One region of the Rhizobium leguminosarum genome, then DNA from elsewhere that is predicted to be linked to it. Evidence: riboswitches for the same ligand, from Rfam matches in the RefSeq annotation. Region 1 holds a riboswitch; each other region holds the start of a gene.

Region 1 (5,045 bases):
CGACGGTGCGCAGCAGCGCGGCGCGCTGGCGCATGCCGCCTGACAGTTCGGAGGGATAGTGATGCTCGAAGCCTGCGAGGCCGAAGCGCTCGAACAAAGGCGCGACGGCGGCGCGGGCCGCGCGGCGGCTCATGCCGCGCACCTCGAGACCGAGTGCGGCATTGTCGATGATCCGGCGCCAGGGCATCAGCGCATCGCGCTGCGGCATGAAGGCGAAGGAATGTGGCGCCTGTTCCAGCGGCGCGCCGTTGAAAAGCATGGTGCCGGAATCGGGCCGAAGCGCCTGTGTCAGCAATCTCAGTACCGTCGATTTTCCGGAGCCGGATGGGCCGACGATCGAAACGAACTCGCCGTCTGCGACAGCGAGCGAGATGTCGCCCAGCACCTTCATGCCGTCGAAGGACTTCGAGATGTTGCGCAGCTCAATCATTGCATCGCTCATCGGCGCTGCTCCCCGGATTGTTGCCAGGGCATGACGAGGCGCTGGATCATCAGCGTCAGCCCGAAGAGGCAGAGCGTCAGCACGGCGCTGACGACGACGGCGGCGAGTACGAGATCGGGGCGGAAGTTGTTCTTGGCGTTGAGGATATAGATGCCGAGACCGCGGGCGGCGCCGGCATATTCGGCAAAGATCGCGCCGACGACAGCATAGGTGATCGAGATCCGCAGGCCGGCGAAGAAATAGGGCAGCGAGGAGGGAAGCCGTGCCAGACGGAAAATGCGCCAGCGGCTCGCCTTCATCGAATTCAGCAATTCGGCGATGTCGCGGTCGGTCGATTCATAGCCCTGCAGCAGGGCGACGAGCAGCGGGAAGAAGGTGACGAGCGCCACCAGCAGGATCTTCGGCAACAGGCCGAAGCCGAACCAGAGGACGACGAGGGGAGCGATCGCCACCAGCGGCAGGGTCTGGCTGGCGATGAAGATCGGCAGCAATGCCCGGCGCATGAAGGGCACGAAATCCATGAGGATCGAGGCGGCAAAGGCGAAGGCCAGCGACAGGGCGAAACCTCCGAGTGTCGCGCCGAGCGTGGGCCAGGTATTGGCAATCAGTCCCTCGCGGTTCAGCCAGCCCTGGATGACGATGCGCGAAGGCGCCGGCAGGATGGACGGTTTGATGCCGGAGAGATCGACATAGAGCTCCCATGCCGCCAAAAAGGCGCAGCCGGCGAGCAAGGCGGGTATGCCCCGGTAGAGAGCGGTGCGGAGCGCGGCAAGGCGCGATTCCGATGGGTTTGACGGTATCATCAGCGTTCGATTTCAAGCTTTCGTCGGGCACTGCATAATCCCTTAAATCGGAATCGATTTAAGGATAAATTATGCAGCAATTTAAAGTGTTACAGCGTCCTTTGCGCGTCTGAAAAGACGCGCGGCGCTGTATTGGCGGACACCGTGATGTCGAGGGTCACATGTCCCTCGGGGTCGCCGAAGCGAAGGAAGGCCTCACGAATGGTAGCAAAGACGGCACCGGCGTCGCCAGAGAGCCTGCTGCAGAAATTCTTGGCGCGGTCGAAGGTGCCGGAGCGCTTCAGGAAGTCGATGCAGCCGTAGATCTCGTCCATATGGGTACCGGTTCCCATGACGTAGAGCGAGAATTGCGCGGCGGTCGGCTGTCCGGTCTCGGTGGTGATGTCAACGGCGGCAAGTGCGGCTGTTATGCGCTCGGCAAGCGGCTCCGCCTGGCCGAGGGAGGGGTTGATGCCGCAGATGGCGTCGTCGGGCTCGCCGGGGCAGCCGCGTGAAACGGCAGCGGACAGCACGCAATGCTCGCCGGTCTTTGCTGCGGCGACGAAAAGATCATGCATGGCGGCGAAGAGAATGTCAGGCGGGCCGACCAGCAGTGTGGAGATGTCATCGGTCTCGATACGCAGCCGGTCGCGATAGGGATCCAGCGCCTTGACGACATCGAGAATGATGCCGACGAAATTGTCGGACATCGGATAGAGTGACACTTGTGCGCCTGAGAACATCTGAACCTCGCTCCGCTGGCATTACCCAGATCAGCTTTGAAGGGTCCAGAGGCTTGCGCCTCACATCTCAGCCCCGGCAATACGGAGCTCCCCTGTTATTTGCGCGGAAACTATCACCGGGGTTTTCTCCCCGCAACCGCAAAATTGCGAACCCGTCCGTGCGGTCGGAATGAGCAGAACGTGATGGAAAACACCCGGGCGGAGGATTTGCCCGGGTGTGCCCAATGGTTCCGTACCTGCCGGGAACGGAACCGGAGCCATCTGGCTCAGGCGGCTAGCGCATAACCCCGAAAATCGGAATCGATTTTCGGAAAGGACTATGCGCAGATTCAAAGCGATAGAGCGTCCTTAGCGCATCTGAAAAGACGCGCAGCGCTCTATTTCGGCATAGGGACGATTGCTGCGGGCGGTGACGAGCGCCTGCGTCCACCATTCCGCCTCGCCATCATCCGATCGAGCAACCGCATTGTATCGGCGGGATTATCGAGTCGTCCGTCTGGATCGAAGCGGTTCCAAGGTGCGGCAAAGCTCACCGAATCGCGGATGGTGACGGCGTGGAGTTCGGCAAAGACCAGCCGCAGCTGTTCGACGGCGCGCAGGCCGCCGGATATGCCGCCATAGGAAACAAAGGCGACCGGCTTGCCCTGCCAGGGCTCGAAGAAGAAATCGATGATCGACTTCAACGAGGCGGTGAAGCTGTGATTGTATTCCGGCGTGACGGTGATGAAGGCGTCGGCCATGCCAAGCCGGCTGGCGAGCCTGGCGATTTCGGGGTGCGCCATGTCACGGTTGGCCGGCAGCGCGAAATCCAATGGATCGATGATATCGATATCAAATTGCGGGAAGCGGACGAGTTCCTGCGTCAGCCATTTGACCACCCGGTCGCAGATGCGGCCCTCTCTCGTACTTCCATAGATGACAGCCAGCCTGGTGGGTGTTTGCATGCGTCGCTCCTTATTGCGATTGGACTTTACGATTGCAGGAGCAAGGGTTATAAAACCTCAACTAATCTTGAGGTCAAGAGGCGATGGATACAATCCCGGCAGCGCCGCTCGGCAAGCTCCTGACGGTCGGCGAAGTGGCGGAGCGCAGCGGCCTCGCCGTCTCGGCGCTGCATTTTTACGAGACCAAGGGGCTGATCTCGAGCATCCGCTCCCGCGGCAATCAGCGGCGCTATGGGCGCGATGTGCTTCGTCGGCTCGGCATCATCAAGGTGGCGCAGCGTGTCGGCATTCCGCTTTCGGAAATCCAGGCAGCGTTCGAGTCCCTGCCGCAAGGACGCACGCCGACCGTCGCCGACTGGCAGACGCTGTCGGCGCTGTGGAAGGATGATCTCGACGCGCGAATCAGGCGGCTTAGCCTGCTGCGCGACCGTCTGACCGGCTGCATCGGCTGCGGCTGCCTGTCGATCGAAAGCTGTCCGTTGCGCAATCCCTGCGACCGGCTCGGCAAGGAAGGGCCGGGCGCGCGGCTTCTGGAGACCGAAAACTAACCCCGGTCCTCCCCAGGAAAGATCGATACGCGCCTTTCTTTCAGTCGGCGCGCTCATATGTTAAGGGCGAATGACACAACCGGCGGCACTGTCCGCGAGGAGGACGGCTTCGTGTTCCATCCCAGACTGTTCGAAAATCGCAATGTCGTGGTGACCGGCGCCGGACGCGGCATCGGCCTTGAAGTGGCCCGGCAGTTCCTGGACTGCGGCGCGAAGGTGATCGTCCATACCGGGCGCAAGCCGGGACGTGACCTGCCGGATTTCCTGCTGACGGCTGAATCCGAAAGACGGGCGCTGCTGCTTAATGCCGATTTCTCTGCAGTCGGTGGGGCAGCGCAATTCGCCGAGGATGTTCTCGCCTTCTTCGATAAGGTCGATGTGCTCGTCAACAATGCCGGCACCATGCTTGGTCGTTTTCCCGCCACCACGCTCACCGATGCAGAATATGAGGCGGTCGTGCGGCTTAACCAGACATCGGTGGTGGCGCTGACGCGGGCGCTGCTGCCGGCATTGAAGGCCGCTAGTGGTGCTGCCATCGTCAACACCGTTTCGATTTCGGCGCTGACCGGCGGCAGCCCTGGCTCGTCGATTTATTCGGCTTCGAAAGCCTTCGTTGCGACCTATTCCAAGGCGCTTGCCCGTGAGCTTGCACCGGACCGAATCCGCGTCAATTGCGTATCGCCGGGAACGATCGAGACGGATTTCCATGAGCGCTATTCCTCGCGCGAAAAGCTGGAGCAAACGAGGAAATCCATCCCCCTGCAGCGGCTCGGCACGGCGGAGGATTGTGCTCCCGCCTATCTGTTCCTGGCGGCTCCCTCGCTCTCGGGCTACATCACCGGACAGGTGATCGAGATCAATGGAGGTCAGCTTATCTGCTGATTTGTTTGGACCTTTTTTGACATTTCATCACTTTTGACCAATTCGCTTGTGCGAATATGCTATTGTGCTGATCTGCCTCATTGCCTCATTGCCTCATTGCCTCATTGCCTCATTGCCTCATTGCCTCATTGCCTCATTGCCTCATTGCCTCATTGCCTCATTGCCTCATTGCCTCATTGCCTCATTGCCTCATTGCCTCATTGCCTCATTGCCTCCCTTCCGAGATACCGAATGCCGTTGCCCAAACCCGAGCCGGGGATGTCCGGCCAGGAATTGCACAAACTCGCTGGAAAAGCCCATGAAGCGAGCGATCTGCTGAAAGCGTTAGCGCACCAGACCCGACTTCTGATCCTCTGCATATTGGCGAATGAGGAGCGGACGGTGGGTGAGATCGAAAATATCCTCGGCATCCAGCAGGCAATGGTCTCGCAGCAGCTGGCGCGATTAAGGCTAGAAGGCCTGGTCTATACGCGCCGCCAGGGCAGGCTGGTCTATTACAGCATCGGCAATGTCAGCGTGCTTGCCTTCCTCGAATCTCTGTTCGATCTTTTCCCGGCTGCAGAAAACAGTTAGAGCATGATGCCGAAAAGTGTGCGCGGTTTTCGGACGACATCATGCTCTATTTCTTTGATTTAGATCAGGATTCAGATTTTAGGCCGATCGGGCCTAAAACCATCCTGATCTAGAGATCGCCCTTGCGGAGC
Region 2 (5,045 bases), on a different replicon from region 1:
CCAATGCCACAAAGCGCGATTTATGTAATTATATATACAATAATATATGATGTAACGGACTTGTTTCTCATAATATTCAATAATTGTCCGCCAAACTGAAACCGATATACTATAAAATATATCCAACTAACTGTTGCGTTGTTTGTCGTTTTCATCAACTGTCCTGTTACGAGGAGTGATGATGGTGCAACAGGAAAATTCTTACCCTATGAATGCTGAAATCTAGCCGGCGACATCATCCTCCGGAAGGTTTGCACAAGGAGCGCGATGACATGGATCACCAAAAGAAATCAGACAAGCGCCTTGGCTACTCGCATCTGCGGTTGGCAACCATCGACGGCGTGTCGCTGCCTGGTCTACAATTGTCACTCGACCGGCAGGAGGGCTCCGTGTCGACGAAGAAGACCTTTTTCGAACAATGGCTCCTGGATTTTGCTTTCGGTTGCTACCTATTTTATCCGATCCAGCTGTATGAACATCCCGCAACGAGCGAGAGGACGACAAAGGCGCTAAACCGTTAAGTGAAAGTTACGGTATATAATTGGGAGAATTTGGACCGGCCGCCACGTTCCTCCTTTGAAATCCACGTCTATCGGGTTTCCATATTTCAGGATGGAAGCGCCGGCTCAGTCGCGAACGCTTGCAAATCAGGTCGGCGAGCGGATGGAGGATATCAAGGACGACATCGATGCGAGGCAAGCCAAAGGACGCCTCGGGCACACAGGCTTCAATCAGGTGTGAACCAGCACGGCAGGAACATCGAAAGATGGTAAGAAAGTCTTTGGAAACCTGACCGTTATACGGTTCACGCAAGGCGCATCTCAAATCTTGCTGCCGCTATCAAATACGCTGACAACGCGCGCTCGCCTGCCAATCAAGGAAATTTGACGCGCAGGGTTCGCCCATCAAATTTGCTGCAGAAAGGATTCGTTCTCCGTGTCATTTTGTTCTTCGAAACGCATTCGCATCGCCGCACTTGCAGCGACCACCATCGTGCTGGGCACCCAGATCGCAATTGCGCAAGAACCGTCTCTAGGGTCTCAGTGGCTGAACACGCCGGCATCTCGAGTGGAAGCGCTTGCTGTCCTCCAGACCTTGAATGCCAATCTCCTGAGTAACGCCAGCGCTACGTTGACGCTTGACCGCTGGTGCGCCGCGCACAAGCTCGCACCTGAAGGTTCCAAGATCGTAGCTCAGCGTGTGGGCGGGCAAGGCAAACCAGCCGATGAGCACATCCGTGAACTTCTGACCGTCGGCCCCGGTGAGCTGATCGCTTATCGCCGCGTCCGCCTGGTCTGCGGCGACCGCGTCTTGTCCGAGGCCGACAACTGGTATGTACCTGCAAAATTAACTGCAGAAATGAATCAGGCGTTGAATACCAGCGATATCGCGTTTGGCAGAGCCGTTCAGGCTCTTAATTTCACTCGCACAAACCTGTCTGCCACGTTGCTCTGGTCCCCTCTATCCGAAGGCTGGGATATGGACGGCTTAACAGCGCATGAAACAAGTTCCCTTAGCCTGCCGCCGTTCCTGCTCGAACATCGTGCCGTACTGAAACTTCGAGACGGCACGCCGTTTAGCGCCTTGGTCGAAAGCTACACGGACAAAGTATTAGACTTTCCAGTTCCGCACCTGCTTTCTCAATAGCGCTTCGGTATTTCGGTACACTTGCTAAACTGCTCGGAATAAAAATCGACAGCCACTGCATGCGACAAAGGCGTCTGTCTTGCGGATGCGTGTCGGTCGGGCGATTGCCCTTGTGGATTCGTTGAGCGCGGCGACCACGCACGATAGCCTAAGTGTAACCCGGATCCCAAGCCATGGCAGATTGTCGCTTGACAGTCCCCTCGGCAAGCCTCTACCCTTTTTTGCATTCACCAGGGGGGTCCCGGCAAGGGGCTGAGATACTGCTATCGCGCGCAGTGACCCGTTGAACCTGATCCAGTTCATACTGGCGTAGGGACGGTGCAAGCGCTCGAAGGCAGTGGATTCACGTGTGGAATCCATGCCGGCGTCTTTTCATCATTCCGGCTGAGGACTGGGTCTCCAATCGAAAACTTGGAGCCTCAAACCATGAGTATCGCCGCCACCCCAACCGTCACCACCGGCCCCTTGCCGGCATCCAGGAAGATCTACATTCGCGGGGACATCCATCCCGACATTTGCGTGCCGATGCGCGAAATCAGCCTGCATCCGACATCGGGCGAGCCGCCCGTTGTCGTCTACGACTCCTCCGGCCCCTATACGATCGACGGCGCCGAGATCCGTATCGAACAGGGGCTGCCCTCACTGCGACGCGACTGGGTTCTCGCCCGCGGCGACGTCGAGGCATATCAGGGCCGCCATGTCCGTCCCGAAGACAACGGCTTTGCAAGCGGCGAAAGGCTGACGCCCGAATTCCCCACGCTACGCCAGCCGCTGCGCGCAAAGGACGGCAAGGCCGTCACCCAGTTCGCCTATGCGCGCGCCGGTATCATCACGCCGGAAATGGAGTTCATCGCCATCCGCGAAAACCTCGGCCGCAAGGCGCAGGCGGACGCCATAGTCCGCGACGGCGAGAGCTTCGGCGCCCACGTTCCCGACCATGTGACGGCGGAATTCGTCCGCCAGGAAGTGGCCGCAGGCCGGGCGATCATCCCCGCCAACATCAACCATCCGGAAGCAGAACCGATGATCATCGGCCGGAACTTCCTGGTGAAGATCAACGCCAATATCGGCAACTCGGCCGTCACCTCGTCGATGACGGAAGAGGTTGAAAAAATGGTCTGGGCCGCCCGCTGGGGCGCTGACACGGTCATGGATCTCTCCACCGGCCGCAACATCCACAACATCCGCGAATGGATCATCCGAAACTCGCCCGTGCCGATCGGTACCGTGCCGCTGTATCAGGCGCTGGAGAAGGTCGAGGGCATTGCCGAGAACCTGACCTGGGAGCTCTATCGTGACACGCTGATCGAACAGGCCGAACAGGGCGTCGACTATTTCACCATCCATGCCGGCGTGCGGCTTCACTACATCCCGCTCACTGTCAACCGTGTGACGGGCATCGTCTCGCGCGGCGGTTCGATCATGGCCAAGTGGTGTCTCCATCATCATCGCGAAAGCTTCCTTTACGAGCATTTCCAGGAGATCTGCGACATCTGCCGTGCCTACGACGTCTCCTTCTCGCTCGGTGACGGCCTGCGCCCCGGCTCGATCGCTGACGCAAACGATGCGGCGCAGTTCGCCGAACTGGAAACACTGGGAGAGCTGACCAAGATCGCCTGGGCGAAAGACTGCCAGGTGATGATCGAAGGCCCCGGCCATGTGCCGATGCACAAGATCAAGGAGAACATGGACAAGCAGCTGAAGGTCTGCGGCGAGGCGCCTTTCTATACGCTTGGGCCGCTGACGACTGATATCGCGCCGGGCTACGATCACATCACCTCTGGGATCGGCGCTGCCATGATCGGCTGGTTCGGCACCGCGATGCTCTGCTACGTCACGCCGAAGGAGCATCTCGGTCTTCCGGATCGCAACGACGTCAAGACCGGCGTTATCACCTATAAGATCGCGGCCCACGCCGCCGATCTCGCCAAGGGGCATCCGGCAGCACAGCTGCGCGACGACGCGCTCTCGCGTGCCCGTTTCGAATTCCGCTGGGAGGATCAGTTCAACCTCTCGCTGGACCCCGAAACCGCCCGCAGCTTCCACGACGAGACGTTGCCGAAGGAAGCCCATAAGGTGGCGCATTTCTGCTCCATGTGCGGCCCAAAATTCTGCTCCATGCGCATCTCGCACGATATCCGCGCCGAAGCACAGAAGGAAGGTCTGGATGCGATGGCAGCGCGTTATCGCGAGGGCGGCGACCTCTATATGCCAGTTCAAACCCTGCAACATTCGGGCGAATGAGATGCGTGTGCTTGTCAAAGGGGCCGGCGTTGCCGGCCTGACGGTGGCGCATGAACTGCGCGCTCGAGATGCCGAGGTCACTGTGCTCGATCCATATGACGGTTTCCTGCGTGCTGCTTCGTGGCTCGCGGGCGGAATGTTGGCGCCCTGGTGCGAGCGGGAGAGTGCTGATGACGCGGTACTCATGCGGGGTCTCACCGCCGCCGACAAATGGGAGGCAATGGTGCCGGGAGAGGTGCGACGAAACGGAACGCTCGTGGTCGCCTCGGCCCGCGATCTTGGTGAACTGAGACGCTTTGCCTGCCGCACGACGGGTTATGAATGGCTGGAAGAGCCGGCGATCGCGGCGCTGGAACCCTCTCTTGCCGGGCGGTTCCGGCACGGGCTGTTCTTTCGCCGCGAAGCCCATCTCGATCCCCGGCGAGTTTTGACTCTGCTGCGCACCAAGCTGACGGTTCAGGGGGTCACCTTCATGGGCGAGAGCCCGCGCGAGAGCTTCGACAGGGTCGTCGATTGCACGGGCGCAGCGCAGATCGGCAAGGCCGAGGAGTTACGCGGCGTCCGCGGCGAAATGCTTTACCTTAGAAGCTCCGACGTGAACCTCTCCCGGCCGGTCCGCTTGCTCCATCCGCGTATCCCGGTCTACATCGTCCCGCGTGGAGACGGTCTGTTCATGGTCGGCGCGACAATGATCGAGACGGATTTCGACGGGCCGATAGTCGCCCGTTCACTGATGGAATTGCTCAACGCCGCATACACGCTATCTCCGGCCTTTGCCGATGCAACCATCATCGAAACGGGTGTTGGAATCCGCCCAGCCTTTCCGGACAATCTTCCGCGCGCAAGCCATCAGGGAAAGGTGATCTCGCTCAACGGCCTCCACCGCCACGGCTTTCTGCTCGCGCCAGCCATGGCGGCCGAGGCGGCTGAACTTGTCTTCAATCAACATACCACGGGAAGGAATGTCCCATGAAATTGATCGTTAATGGCGAGGAACACGATGTCGCGGCTGAGACGTTGTCAGAGCTTTTAGTCCTGATGGAATACGAGGGTAATTGGCTGGCGACAGCCGTCAACGGTGAGCTTGTCCATCGCGAAGACCGGTTCGATCGCTCGCTCAAAGACAACGACAGCATCGAAATCCTGTCGCCGAT
Region 3 (5,045 bases), on a different replicon from region 1:
TTCGACCGGCATGTAAAGATCGCCGCCATCGCGATATTTGGCGGCCATGGCTTGCAGACCCTCTTTCTGCGCTTCGGCGCGGATATCGTGAGAAATCCGCATCGAGCAGAATTTCGGGCCGCACATGGAGCAGAAATGCGCCACCTTGTGCGCCTCCTTGGGCAGTGTCTCGTCATGCATCGAACGCGCCGTTTCCGGATCGAGCGAGAGGTTGAACTGGTCCTCCCAGCGGAACTCGAAACGAGCGCGCGACAGCGCGTCGTCACGCACCTGGGCCGCCGGATGGCCTTTGGCGAGATCGGCCGCATGTGCGGCGATCTTGTAGGTGATGACGCCCACCTTGACGTCGTTGCGATCCGGCAGGCCGAGATGTTCCTTAGGCGTCACGTAGCAGAGCATGGCGGTGCCGAACCAGCCGATCATCGCAGCCCCGATGCCCGACGTTATGTGGTCGTAGCCCGGCGCGATATCGGTGGTCAGCGGCCCGAGCGTATAGAACGGAGCCTCGCCGCAGACCGCGACCTGCTTGTCCATGTTGGCCTTGATCTTGTGCATGGGCACGTGGCCGGGACCCTCGATCATCACCTGGCAATCCTTCGCCCAGGCGATCTTCGTCAGCTCCCCGAGGGTCTCCAGTTCCGCGAACTGAGCCGCATCGTTGGCGTCGGCGATCGAACCGGGGCGAAGACCGTCGCCGAGCGAGAACGACACGTCATAGGCCTGGGCGATGTCGCAAATTTCCTCAAAGTGCTCGTAGAGAAAACTCTCCTTGTGGTGGTGCAGACACCACTTGGCCATGATCGAGCCGCCGCGGGAAACGATGCCGGTGACGCGGTTGACGGTGAGCGGGATATAGGCGAGCCGCACGCCGGCATGGATGGTGAAGTAGTCGACACCCTGCTCGGCCTGCTCGATCAGCGTGTCGCGATAGACCTCCCAGGTCAGGTCCTCGGCAATGCCGTTCACCTTTTCGAGCGCCTGGTAGAGCGGCACGGTGCCGATCGGCACGGGCGAATTGCGGATGATCCAGTCGCGGATATTGTGAATGTTGCGGCCGGTCGACAGGTCCATGACCGTATCGGCGCCCCAGCGGATCGCCCAGACCATCTTCTCGACCTCCTCCGCCATCGACGAAGTGACGGCCGAATTGCCGATATTGGCATTGATCTTCACCAGGAAATTCCGGCCGATGATCATCGGTTCGGATTCGGGGTGGTTGATGTTGGCGGGAATGATTGCCCGACCTTCCGCGACTTCGCGGCGAACGAAATCCGGCGTCACGAAATCCGGCACTTGGGCGCCAAAACTTTCGCCGTCGCGAACGAGCGGTTCCCTGGCCGCCTGCCGGCCGAGGTTCTCGCGGATGGCGACGAATTCCATCTCCGGCGTGATGATGCCGGCCCGCGCATAGGCGAGCTGGGTGACGGCCCTGCCCGCCTTTGCCTTGAAAGGTTGGTTGCGGATCGGGAATTCCGGCGTCAGGTGGCTGCCGGACACGAAGCCGTTGTCCTCCGGCCTGACGATGCGGCCCTCATAGGCCTCGACATCGCTGCGGGCGACAATCCAGCTTTCGCGCAGGCGCGGCAGGCCGGCATCGATACTGATCGCGGCGCCTTCTACCGTATAGGGACCGGAGGAATCGTAGACGGTGACCGGCGGTTCGCCGGAGGTCGGATGCAATGCGATCTGACGGATCGGCACGCGGATGTCCGGGTGGATCGTTCCAGCTTTCAGGACTTTCGTGGAGGCGGGAAGCGGGCCGGTAGTGACGACCGGGGTGAGCTTGGTGGTTGCGATATTCATGGTTCGAGGCTCCAAGGTTTGACGTTTGGAGACCCAGTTCCAGAGTTGGAATGATGGAAGAACACGTCGGAATCCGAAGAACGGAGTCCCGCCCTCGCCGCCGCAGCGCTCGCACCGTCCCTACGCCAGTATGAACTGGATCAGGTTCAACGGGTCACTGCGCCTCGGCCGGCCGAAGCCGATCCGACCAGCAGTATCTCAGCCCCTTGGCGGGACCCCCCTGGTGAATAGGGCTAAGCTATTGTGAGCAATGGCGCTCCGTCAAGTCCTTAGGGTACCGGGACCCATATCCCGACCGTTTGCAACTTGTTTGTCGCCACTCCAAGGATTTCCCGAGACGAGACGCGCGTCCTTACGGCATAACGAGCAAGAAGCCAGATGATTTCCTGGCTGACCTTCATATTGCGTTTCCCGAGGCGCTTCTTTCGAGTGCCAGACTTGCGCGGCTTAATCTGCGCAAGACAACGCCGACGGTTGGTTCATAAACGCGCTTCACCAAAATGGGCTGAAGAAATTCGCAGCCATGCTCCGCCAGGACATCAACCGGCTGGACCGATAAGGATGAATCCGATCAACTTGCCGCAGTCGTCGCTTTCAGTGCTTGAAGCAGTTCTCTCGATGCCATTGCAGGAACTGAGAATGCGGCCGCTCATGCGAACCGCACCCATAATGTCGTCGGTGCTGCGTAACCCTTATTTATGGAACTGCAGTAAACAAATCGGTCGGTTCAGCTTTGCCGCACTACGGCAGTCAACTGAATTTCAACTATTGACCCACTAGGTAACAGCTAACACCCACTGCTGCCCTCGCTCCCACAGCCTCTCCCCCAAGTTTCAGCATGATGAGGTCCGATGCGAAGTCAGCCACTCGAGAGTGATCCCGAAAATCTTGGGACGCTGCGACGAACACCGTCATTGTGATTACTTCTGATATTCGCTCTCCTGGCGTCAACAAACTACCGGCTGCTCTGAGGGTATTCGAAGCCGCAAGTTCGACGGCCCCCTAATCATTTAAGGTCGTCATCGCATCTGACGGTGCCTGTTCGCGCTAGCGCACCGTCTAGTCGAGGCGTCATACCAGTGTAAACGATATCGCGATGACGCTTTGCTAGCCAGTAGTTTGACGCGCGTCGATCTCGGTGATCGTAGTGGAGCGTCATTCGGCGCAGTTTGTCGCGGGGGCTCACAACACCGATTTCTGCGATTGGTCGAGCGCCGCATACCGGGCTGGCGGCGTGAGAATAGGCCGGTCGAAGATGAAAGCAACAAGGACAACTCCAGAGCTTTTTTCCTCGTCCGTTAATACCGCCATCGCTTCATCTGCGTTGTTGGGAAGGATTCGCCATTGGCCCTCAACAACTCTGCATTTACAGGCCCTGCACGGTCCCGCTTGGCAGCTCGATCCTATAGAAAGTCCAGCTCCGCAGATTATTTCAAGAAGCGTTCTGCTACTATCAGTAGCGATGGACAAATCACAGTCCAAGAAACCGACTTTCACGATTTTGGGCACTGGCCCGAGTTCGATTATCCAATGGGCATGGCGTGCGAACATCTTTGCCAGCCAACGAATCTGGCCGAACCGACGAGGCCGGTCCGGCCGCCAGCGCTTGAACGTCAAGAGAGGGAACAAACCAGGTCGTTCATCAATCCGCGAGTTCGGCTCCGCCTGCATCCTTCTTGACCGTGATCGAGACGGGCGCTTCGCCGTTGGCCGCGATCTGCAACTGGAGTGTCTTCGGTGAAGGCGTCGTGTACAGCATGGAGTTTTCATTAGCGCGGTAATGCGTCTGCGCGGCCGCCCAGTCGGCGACACCTTTGAGATCGAAATGCAGCCCGGTGGTTTTTCCCGCAGCCATCGTGAAACCTGACAGGTCGCGATAGATGCTTTCGGTCTTGGCGTTCGTATCGTCGGTCAGCGTCAGATACATTTTCAATCCCTTGAGATCGGCCGTGCCGACGTTCGAGATGGCAATTTCCAGATGATCGGAAACGTCCTTCTTCGTGACCGGATCGAAGTTGTCCTCAACCTTGACGGAGAGAACGCGGATCGTCGCCGGCGTCCCGGTCTGGACAATCGGGTTATCGAGCTCCGTCGGTCTGGCGTCGGCCTTGTCGTTCTGGCCGTCGCCGTCCGTATCCGCGATCAGGGGATCGGTCGCCAGCAGTGTCTCGGCGATATCGGGGATGCCGTCATTGTCGGTATCGAGAGGGGCCGAGACCGCAGGTGCAGCGGAGGCTGTCAGACCCAGGAGAAAGAAGCTCGATACGAGAAAATTCGTCTGTTTGACGTGGGTCATGGTCAGTCCTTTTTGAGGTTTGCGAAGTTGGGCGGAAGCATAAACAGGGCGGCGAGAAGGGCTGTGAATAGGCCGATCAGCCAAGCGGCGTCGCTCCAGCGATCCCGCATGACGGTGACGAGTGGTTGACCGTAGTAGATTTCCTTGATGCCAAGAGCTGCGAAGCTCCAGCGTTCAAGATGTTTGGCGGGAGACAGCTGTTCAATGCCGTCACGGACCGTTTCATAGGTCGCAAAGGACGTCATGATCTGTTTTTCCCGCGGCTTGGCGATGCCGAGTGTACGAAACACGCCGGCGCCAACCTGGTTGTCGGGATCGAGCGTATCGCCGATCTGCGGCGCGATCAGAACTAGGGGAAGCCAGATGGCGAAGGCGGCCATGATGGCGTGCGCCGGCCGGCGCATGTGGAGCGCCAGAATCAAGCCGAGCAGGAAGAACGATCCGACGTACAGGGCGGCGGCGGCAAAGGTGACCAGAATTCTGGCCGTGTCGGCAGCAGTCAGCCCGACCCCGCCGATCAGGGTTATTCCGGCCGCACCGATGATGAACACGATGGCCAGGATCATGACCAGTGCTGCAAGGTTTCCGAGCATTTTTCCGGCGAGCAGAAGCCGGAACGACAGCGGACGGGTCAGGAGGAGACCGATCGTATTGCGACCACGCTCGGAAGCCGCGGCGCGATGCCCCAGGACGATGCCGAGGATGGCACCGATGATCTCCAGATATTCGATGAAGCCGCCCAATAGCGCCAACGGCTTAAACGACGGTGGCGCAAGCGCGTCCGCAGATTTTCCAAGCGAGAGCAGCAAATCGCGCGAGGCGGCATAATCGGCAACCTCCGCATTCATAGCCACCGCGCCAACGATCAGAGCAGTTGCGCCGCAGACTATGAGGAGGAGGCTGACGACGGCAAACAGTCTACCCCGCGCAGCGTCACGGATTTCCT
Region 4 (5,045 bases), on a different replicon from region 1:
CGACCTCATCGTTACCTACGGCAACGCCGCAAGCCGGATTTTCAAGGGCAAGCCGCCGGTTGCAGCCGTGGACGGCGTTTCCTTGGATATCCTGCCGGGTGAAACGCTCGGCCTCGTCGGCGAAAGCGGCTCCGGCAAATCGACGACGGGCAAGGCCGTGCTCGGTCTCATCCCCTTCAAGGGCAACGTCCTGATCGACGGCCGCAACATTGCCGGCCTCAGCCAGCGCGAAATGCGCCCCGTGCGCCGCTCGGCGCAGATGATCTTCCAGGATCCCTATGCCTCGCTCGACCCGCGCATGGCCGTCGGCAAGGCGATCGGCGAACCGATGGTCATCCACAGTATCGGCAACCACAGCGAACGGCAGGACCGCGTCGCCGAACTGCTGCGCCGGGTCGGCCTGACGCCTGATGCGGCGACGCGCTATCCACACGAGTTTTCAGGCGGCCAGCGCCAACGCATCTGCATCGCCCGGGCGCTGGCGCTTGAGCCAAAGCTGATCGTCGCCGACGAAAGCGTCGCAGCGCTTGACGTCTCCGTCCGCGCCCGGGTGCTCGACCTCCTGCTCGAACTGCAGGAAACCATGGGGCTCGCCTATCTCTTCATCTCCCACGACATGGCGGTGGTCGAGCGCATGTCGCACAACGTCGCCGTCATGCGCGCCGGCCGCATCATCGAAACCGGCACACGGCGGGATATCTTCGAGAACCCACGAGATGACTACACCCGCGCGCTGATCGCAGCGGTTCCGATCCCTGATCCGGAGGTCTATCGCGGCAGGGAAGCGCATGCGTGACTGAAGGTTGAGACTTACTAGAATATCGACGAGGAGCGCCTTGCTGTCGAAGCTCGTGCTGCAACAGCCAATCCGCCTGCATCTCGTCGGCTGACCGCCTTTCGTAAAGAGACGCGGCGGCGTTGGTCGTGGAGTTGTCATTTTCGGGGTGACAGGCGCGCTGTTCTCTGCGAAAAGAAACCCGATGAGAGACAGGGGCGTTCGTCGACAGACGGGCTGAGAAGCACCCTTCGAACCTGAACCGGATAATGCCGGCGGAGGAGTCGCTCGGGGCATCGCCATACGGGCCGCCCCGCGCCTGCCCCGCCTGAAAAGGGGCCACATGCAGACCAGGACCACACCAGGAGCTATGCTGAAGGCGATGCGCGAAAAGCCGCCGCTCGTTCAGTGCATCACCAATTACGTCGCCATGAATATCGCCGCCAATGTTCTGCTCGCCGCCGGCGCCTCGCCCGCCATGGTGCATGCCGCGGAAGAAGCCGGCGAATTCGCCGGGATCGCCAGCGCGCTGACAATCAATATCGGCACGCTGTCGACGCAATGGATCGACGGCATGCAGGCGGCTGCGAAGGCGGCGACATCAGCCGGCAAACCCTGGGTGCTCGATCCGGTCGCCCATTATGCGACGGCCTTCCGCCGCAATGCGGTTGCCGAACTGCTCGCCCTGCGCCCGACCATCATTCGTGGCAACGCGTCCGAGATCATCGCGCTAGCCGGCGGAGAAAGCCGCGGCCAGGGGGTCGACAGCCGCGATCCGGTCGAGCAGGCGGAAGGTTCGGCGCGATGGCTGGCTGAGCGGCAGCAGGCGGTGGTCGCCGTTACCGGTGCCGTGGATTTCGTTACCGACGGCGAGCGGGCCGTGCGCATCGAAGGCGGATCGGCCTTGATGCCTGAGGTCACAGCACTCGGCTGCTCGCTCACCTGCCTGGTCGGCGCCTTTGCCGCGACGGCGCCTGAGGATATCTTCGGCGCGACGGTCGCAGCACTTTCAACCTTCGCCATCGCCGGCGAGGAGGCAGCCCTTGGTGCGGCCGGCCCGGGATCCTTCTCCTGGCGCTTCCTCGATGCGCTGGCCGCGCTCGACGCCGAAACGCTTGACGCCAGGGCAAGGATATCAGCCGCATGAAGACTTTCGATCTTTCGCTCTATCTCGTCCTCGATCCCGATCTCTGCGCCGGGATCGGCATGGTCGAAACCGCGCGCCTTGCCGTTGCCGGCGGCGCGACCATGGTGCAGCTGCGCGACAAACATGCCGGCACCATCAGGATGATCGAGACCGGCCGCGCCTTGAAACAGGCGCTGAATGGGACCGGCGCCCTGCTCATCGTCAACGATGACGTCGAGGGCAATCGCCATCGGCGCCGACGGCCTGCATATCGGCCAGGAGGACATGGATGCGCGCAAAGCGCGGGCGATGGTCGGTGCCGAGATGATCCTTGGCCTGTCGGTCGAGAGCGAGGCGCTTGCTAACGCGGTCGATCCTGATCTCATCGATTACACCGGCGTCGGGCCGGTGTTTGCGACACCGACCAAGGCCGACCACAAGCAGCCGATCGGCTTTGACGGCCTTGCAAGGCTGGTAAAGGCTTCGCCGGTGCCATCGGTCGCGATCGGCGGGCTCAAGGCGGATCATGTCGCCCAAGTGTTCGCCGCCGGCGCCAAGGGGCTTGCCGTCGTTTCCGCCATCTGCGGCACGCCCGACCCGGAAGCGGCCACGCGCCGCATCGCCGCAGAAATCCGAAAGGCCCGCGCATGATCCGCAACGTTCTCTCGATCGCCGGTTCCGATCCCTCCGGCGGCGCCGGCATCCAGGCCGATCTCAAGGCCTTTTCCGCCCGCGGCGTCTACGGCATGGCGGTGCTGACCGCGCTGACGGCGCAGAACACACAAGGTGTCAGCGGCGTGCATCTGGTGCCGCCGCAATTCGTCGCAGACCAGATCAATGCCGTCTTTGCCGATGTCCGCGTCGACGCCGTCAAGATCGGCATGATCGCCAATGCCGGCATCGCCGACGCCGTTGCCGGTGCGCTGGCTGACCACCGCGACATGCCGATCGTCATCGACCCTGTCATGATCGCCAAGGGTGGAGCGGCCCTGCTCGCGCCTGAAGCGGTCGACGTGCTGACCCGCCGGCTGCTGCCGCTCGCGACACTGCTGACCCCGAACCTGCCGGAAGCCGCCGCCCTGTTGCACCAGCCGGTGGCGACAAACCGTGCTGAGATGGCTGAACAGGCCGAGCGCCTGCGGGCGCTTGGCCCGGCCGCGGTGCTGGTCAAGGGCGGCCATCTCGACAGCGACGAGAGCCCTGACGTGCTTGCCACGGCCGCCGGCCTGCACTGGTTCGAAGCCAGGCGCGTGCCGACCAAGAACACCCACGGCACCGGCTGCACGCTCTCCAGCGCGCTGGCAGCCGAGCTCGCCAAGGGCGCCTCAGCGCGGGAGGCCGTCGCCATCGCCAAGGATTATCTCGCCGGCGCGGTCGCGGCTGCCGGACACCTCACCGTCGGCTCCGGCCACGGCCCGGTGCAGCATTTTCATGCGCTCTGGAAAGACGCCGAATAGGCGTCCGTTCCACCAATATTCCGCCAACCGAAACGGCCCGGCCTTCCCGGGCCGTTTTTGCGTTCGGCACCTACTTTGCGTTGAAACCCTGGGGACAGCGGCGGCTCGCGCCTTTGGCCGTTTGAAAAACCTTGTTGACAAGCCCGGCCAGATGGCCAAGTCTATGACACTAAAAGGGGATATGTTCCGCAATAACGGAATAACTGGAGGAGTGACAGGTGCCAGACCTGCTTGTGAGCCTATATTCCACTGAGCTTGCCGACCTGAAACGCAAAGCCGACGATGTCGGCGTCTCCATCCGTCCGGCCCTCCCCCCGGAACTGCATCTCGTCGTCAGCTGGGTTCGCGAACGGTTCAGCGAGAACTGGGCGAGCGAAGTCGCGGTCGCCTTCTCCCGCCAGCCCGTTGCCTGCCTGATATCAGTCGAAAGCGGCAAGCTCCTGGGCTTTGCCTGCTATGACACGACGGCGCGCGGCTTCTTCGGCCCGACCGCCGTCGACCCCGACGCACGCGGCAAGGGCATCGGGCTCGCCCTCTTTTCCGCCTGCCTTCAGGCCATGAAGACGCTCGGCCACGCCTATGCCTTCATCGGCGATGCCGGCCCGGTCGATTTCTACGCCAGGACCGCAGGCGCAACCATCATCCCCGCCCCCGACAAGGGCATCTACGAAGGCATGCTGAGAAGCGCGCCGAAATGACCATCTGATCCCGGAGTTACAGAATTGTCCTCGACCCCGCTCGCCCTTTTCGTCGGCCTTCCGAATCCCACTATTTCGGATGATGAATTCGCCCTCTTTCGCGAAACCAATCCGCTCGGCCTTTTCGTCGGCCGGCGCAATCAGCGCGAGCCGGAGCAGACGAGGCGCCTGATCGAGCGCTTCCGCGAAGCCGTCGGCCGCGACGACGCGCCTGTCTTCACCGACCAGGAAGGCGGCCGCGTTCAGCATCTCGATGCCGGCCCCTGGCCGCTCTTCCGCAGCTTCGGCCAGTTCGCCGAACTGGCACGCCGCGATTTCGATCTCGGCAAAAAAGCACTGCGCCTTTCCTCCCAGGCCATGGGCGCGATGATGACGGAACTCGGCCTTTCCAGCGGCTGCTCGCCCGTTCTCGACCTCGTCTTCGAGACGACGAGCGCGGTCATCGGCGCCCGCTCTTTCGGCCCTGATCCCGATTTCATCGCTTCCCTCGGCCGCGAGGTCGTCGATGGCCTGCTCGAGACCGGCAACATGCCTGTCATCAAGCATATTCCCGGCCATGGCCGCGCAACGCTCGACTCCCACAAGGAGCGTCCGGTGGTCCATGCCAGCCGCGAGACGCTCACCGCGACCGATTTCAAGCCCTTCGTGGCACTGAAGGATACGCCCTGGGCGATGGTCGCCCATGTCGTCTACTCGGCCTATGACGCGGAGCTGCCGGCGTCGGTCTCGCCGATCATGCACGACGTGATCCGCAACGACATGGGTTATGACGGCGTGCTGATTTCCGACTGCATCTTCATGGAATCGCTCTCCGGCACCCTGCCGGAACGCGTCAAACAGGTGCTCGACGCAGGCTTCGATATCGCGCTCCACAGCCACGGCGACATCCCGGAAAGCGAAGCCGCCGCCAAGGCCGCCCGCCCGCTGACGGAAGGCGCCCTGCAGCGGATCGCTGCCGGCAAGGCCCGCCTCGGCAATCTCAAGATCGA

What was found. A riboswitch is a leader RNA that binds a small molecule or an ion and turns the genes downstream of it on or off. The one in region 1 is predicted to bind thiamine pyrophosphate.
Region 2: linked by a shared signal. The riboswitch ahead of thiC (phosphomethylpyrimidine synthase ThiC) and the one ahead of BA011_RS18205 (YkoF family thiamine/hydroxymethylpyrimidine-binding protein) in region 1 are both predicted to bind thiamine pyrophosphate.
Region 3: linked by a shared signal. The riboswitch ahead of thiC (phosphomethylpyrimidine synthase ThiC) and the one ahead of BA011_RS18205 (YkoF family thiamine/hydroxymethylpyrimidine-binding protein) in region 1 are both predicted to bind thiamine pyrophosphate.
Region 4: linked by a shared signal. The riboswitch ahead of thiM (hydroxyethylthiazole kinase) and the one ahead of BA011_RS18205 (YkoF family thiamine/hydroxymethylpyrimidine-binding protein) in region 1 are both predicted to bind thiamine pyrophosphate.

Annotation. Positions count from the first base shown of each region.
Region 1 covers NZ_CP016286.1:3,713,572-3,718,616, reverse strand. Annotated here, with positions in the region: gene BA011_RS18215 (ABC transporter ATP-binding protein) at 1-442, opposite strand, end outside; gene BA011_RS18210 (ABC transporter permease) at 439-1,245, opposite strand; gene BA011_RS18205 (YkoF family thiamine/hydroxymethylpyrimidine-binding protein) at 1,335-1,967, opposite strand; TPP riboswitch at 1,958-2,071, opposite strand; partial or broken gene BA011_RS18200 (NADPH-dependent FMN reductase) at 2,316-2,911, opposite strand; gene soxR (redox-sensitive transcriptional activator SoxR) at 2,995-3,459, shown strand; gene BA011_RS18190 (SDR family NAD(P)-dependent oxidoreductase) at 3,571-4,341, shown strand; gene BA011_RS18185 (ArsR/SmtB family transcription factor) at 4,573-4,914, shown strand.
Region 2 covers NZ_CP016290.1:498,664-503,708, forward strand. Annotated here, with positions in the region: gene BA011_RS36745 (hypothetical protein) at 273-521, shown strand; gene BA011_RS36750 (hypothetical protein) at 937-1,647, shown strand; TPP riboswitch at 1,870-1,981, shown strand; gene thiC (phosphomethylpyrimidine synthase ThiC) at 2,074-3,891, shown strand; gene thiO (glycine oxidase ThiO) at 3,893-4,864, shown strand; gene thiS (sulfur carrier protein ThiS) at 4,861-5,045, shown strand, end outside.
Region 3 covers NZ_CP016287.1:885,814-890,858, forward strand. Annotated here, with positions in the region: gene thiC (phosphomethylpyrimidine synthase ThiC) at 1-1,803, opposite strand, end outside; TPP riboswitch at 1,903-2,035, opposite strand; gene BA011_RS46590 (2Fe-2S iron-sulfur cluster-binding protein) at 2,986-3,474, opposite strand; gene BA011_RS44495 (hypothetical protein) at 3,446-4,099, opposite strand; gene BA011_RS28605 (ABC transporter permease) at 4,102-5,045, opposite strand, start outside.
Region 4 covers NZ_CP016289.1:615,652-620,696, forward strand. Annotated here, with positions in the region: partial or broken gene BA011_RS34435 (ABC transporter ATP-binding protein) at 1-796, shown strand, start outside; TPP riboswitch at 980-1,075, shown strand; gene thiM (hydroxyethylthiazole kinase) at 1,119-1,922, shown strand; partial or broken gene thiE (thiamine phosphate synthase) at 1,919-2,552, shown strand; gene thiD (bifunctional hydroxymethylpyrimidine kinase/phosphomethylpyrimidine kinase) at 2,549-3,358, shown strand; gene BA011_RS34455 (GNAT family N-acetyltransferase) at 3,577-4,056, shown strand; gene BA011_RS34460 (glycoside hydrolase family 3 N-terminal domain-containing protein) at 4,081-5,045, shown strand, end outside.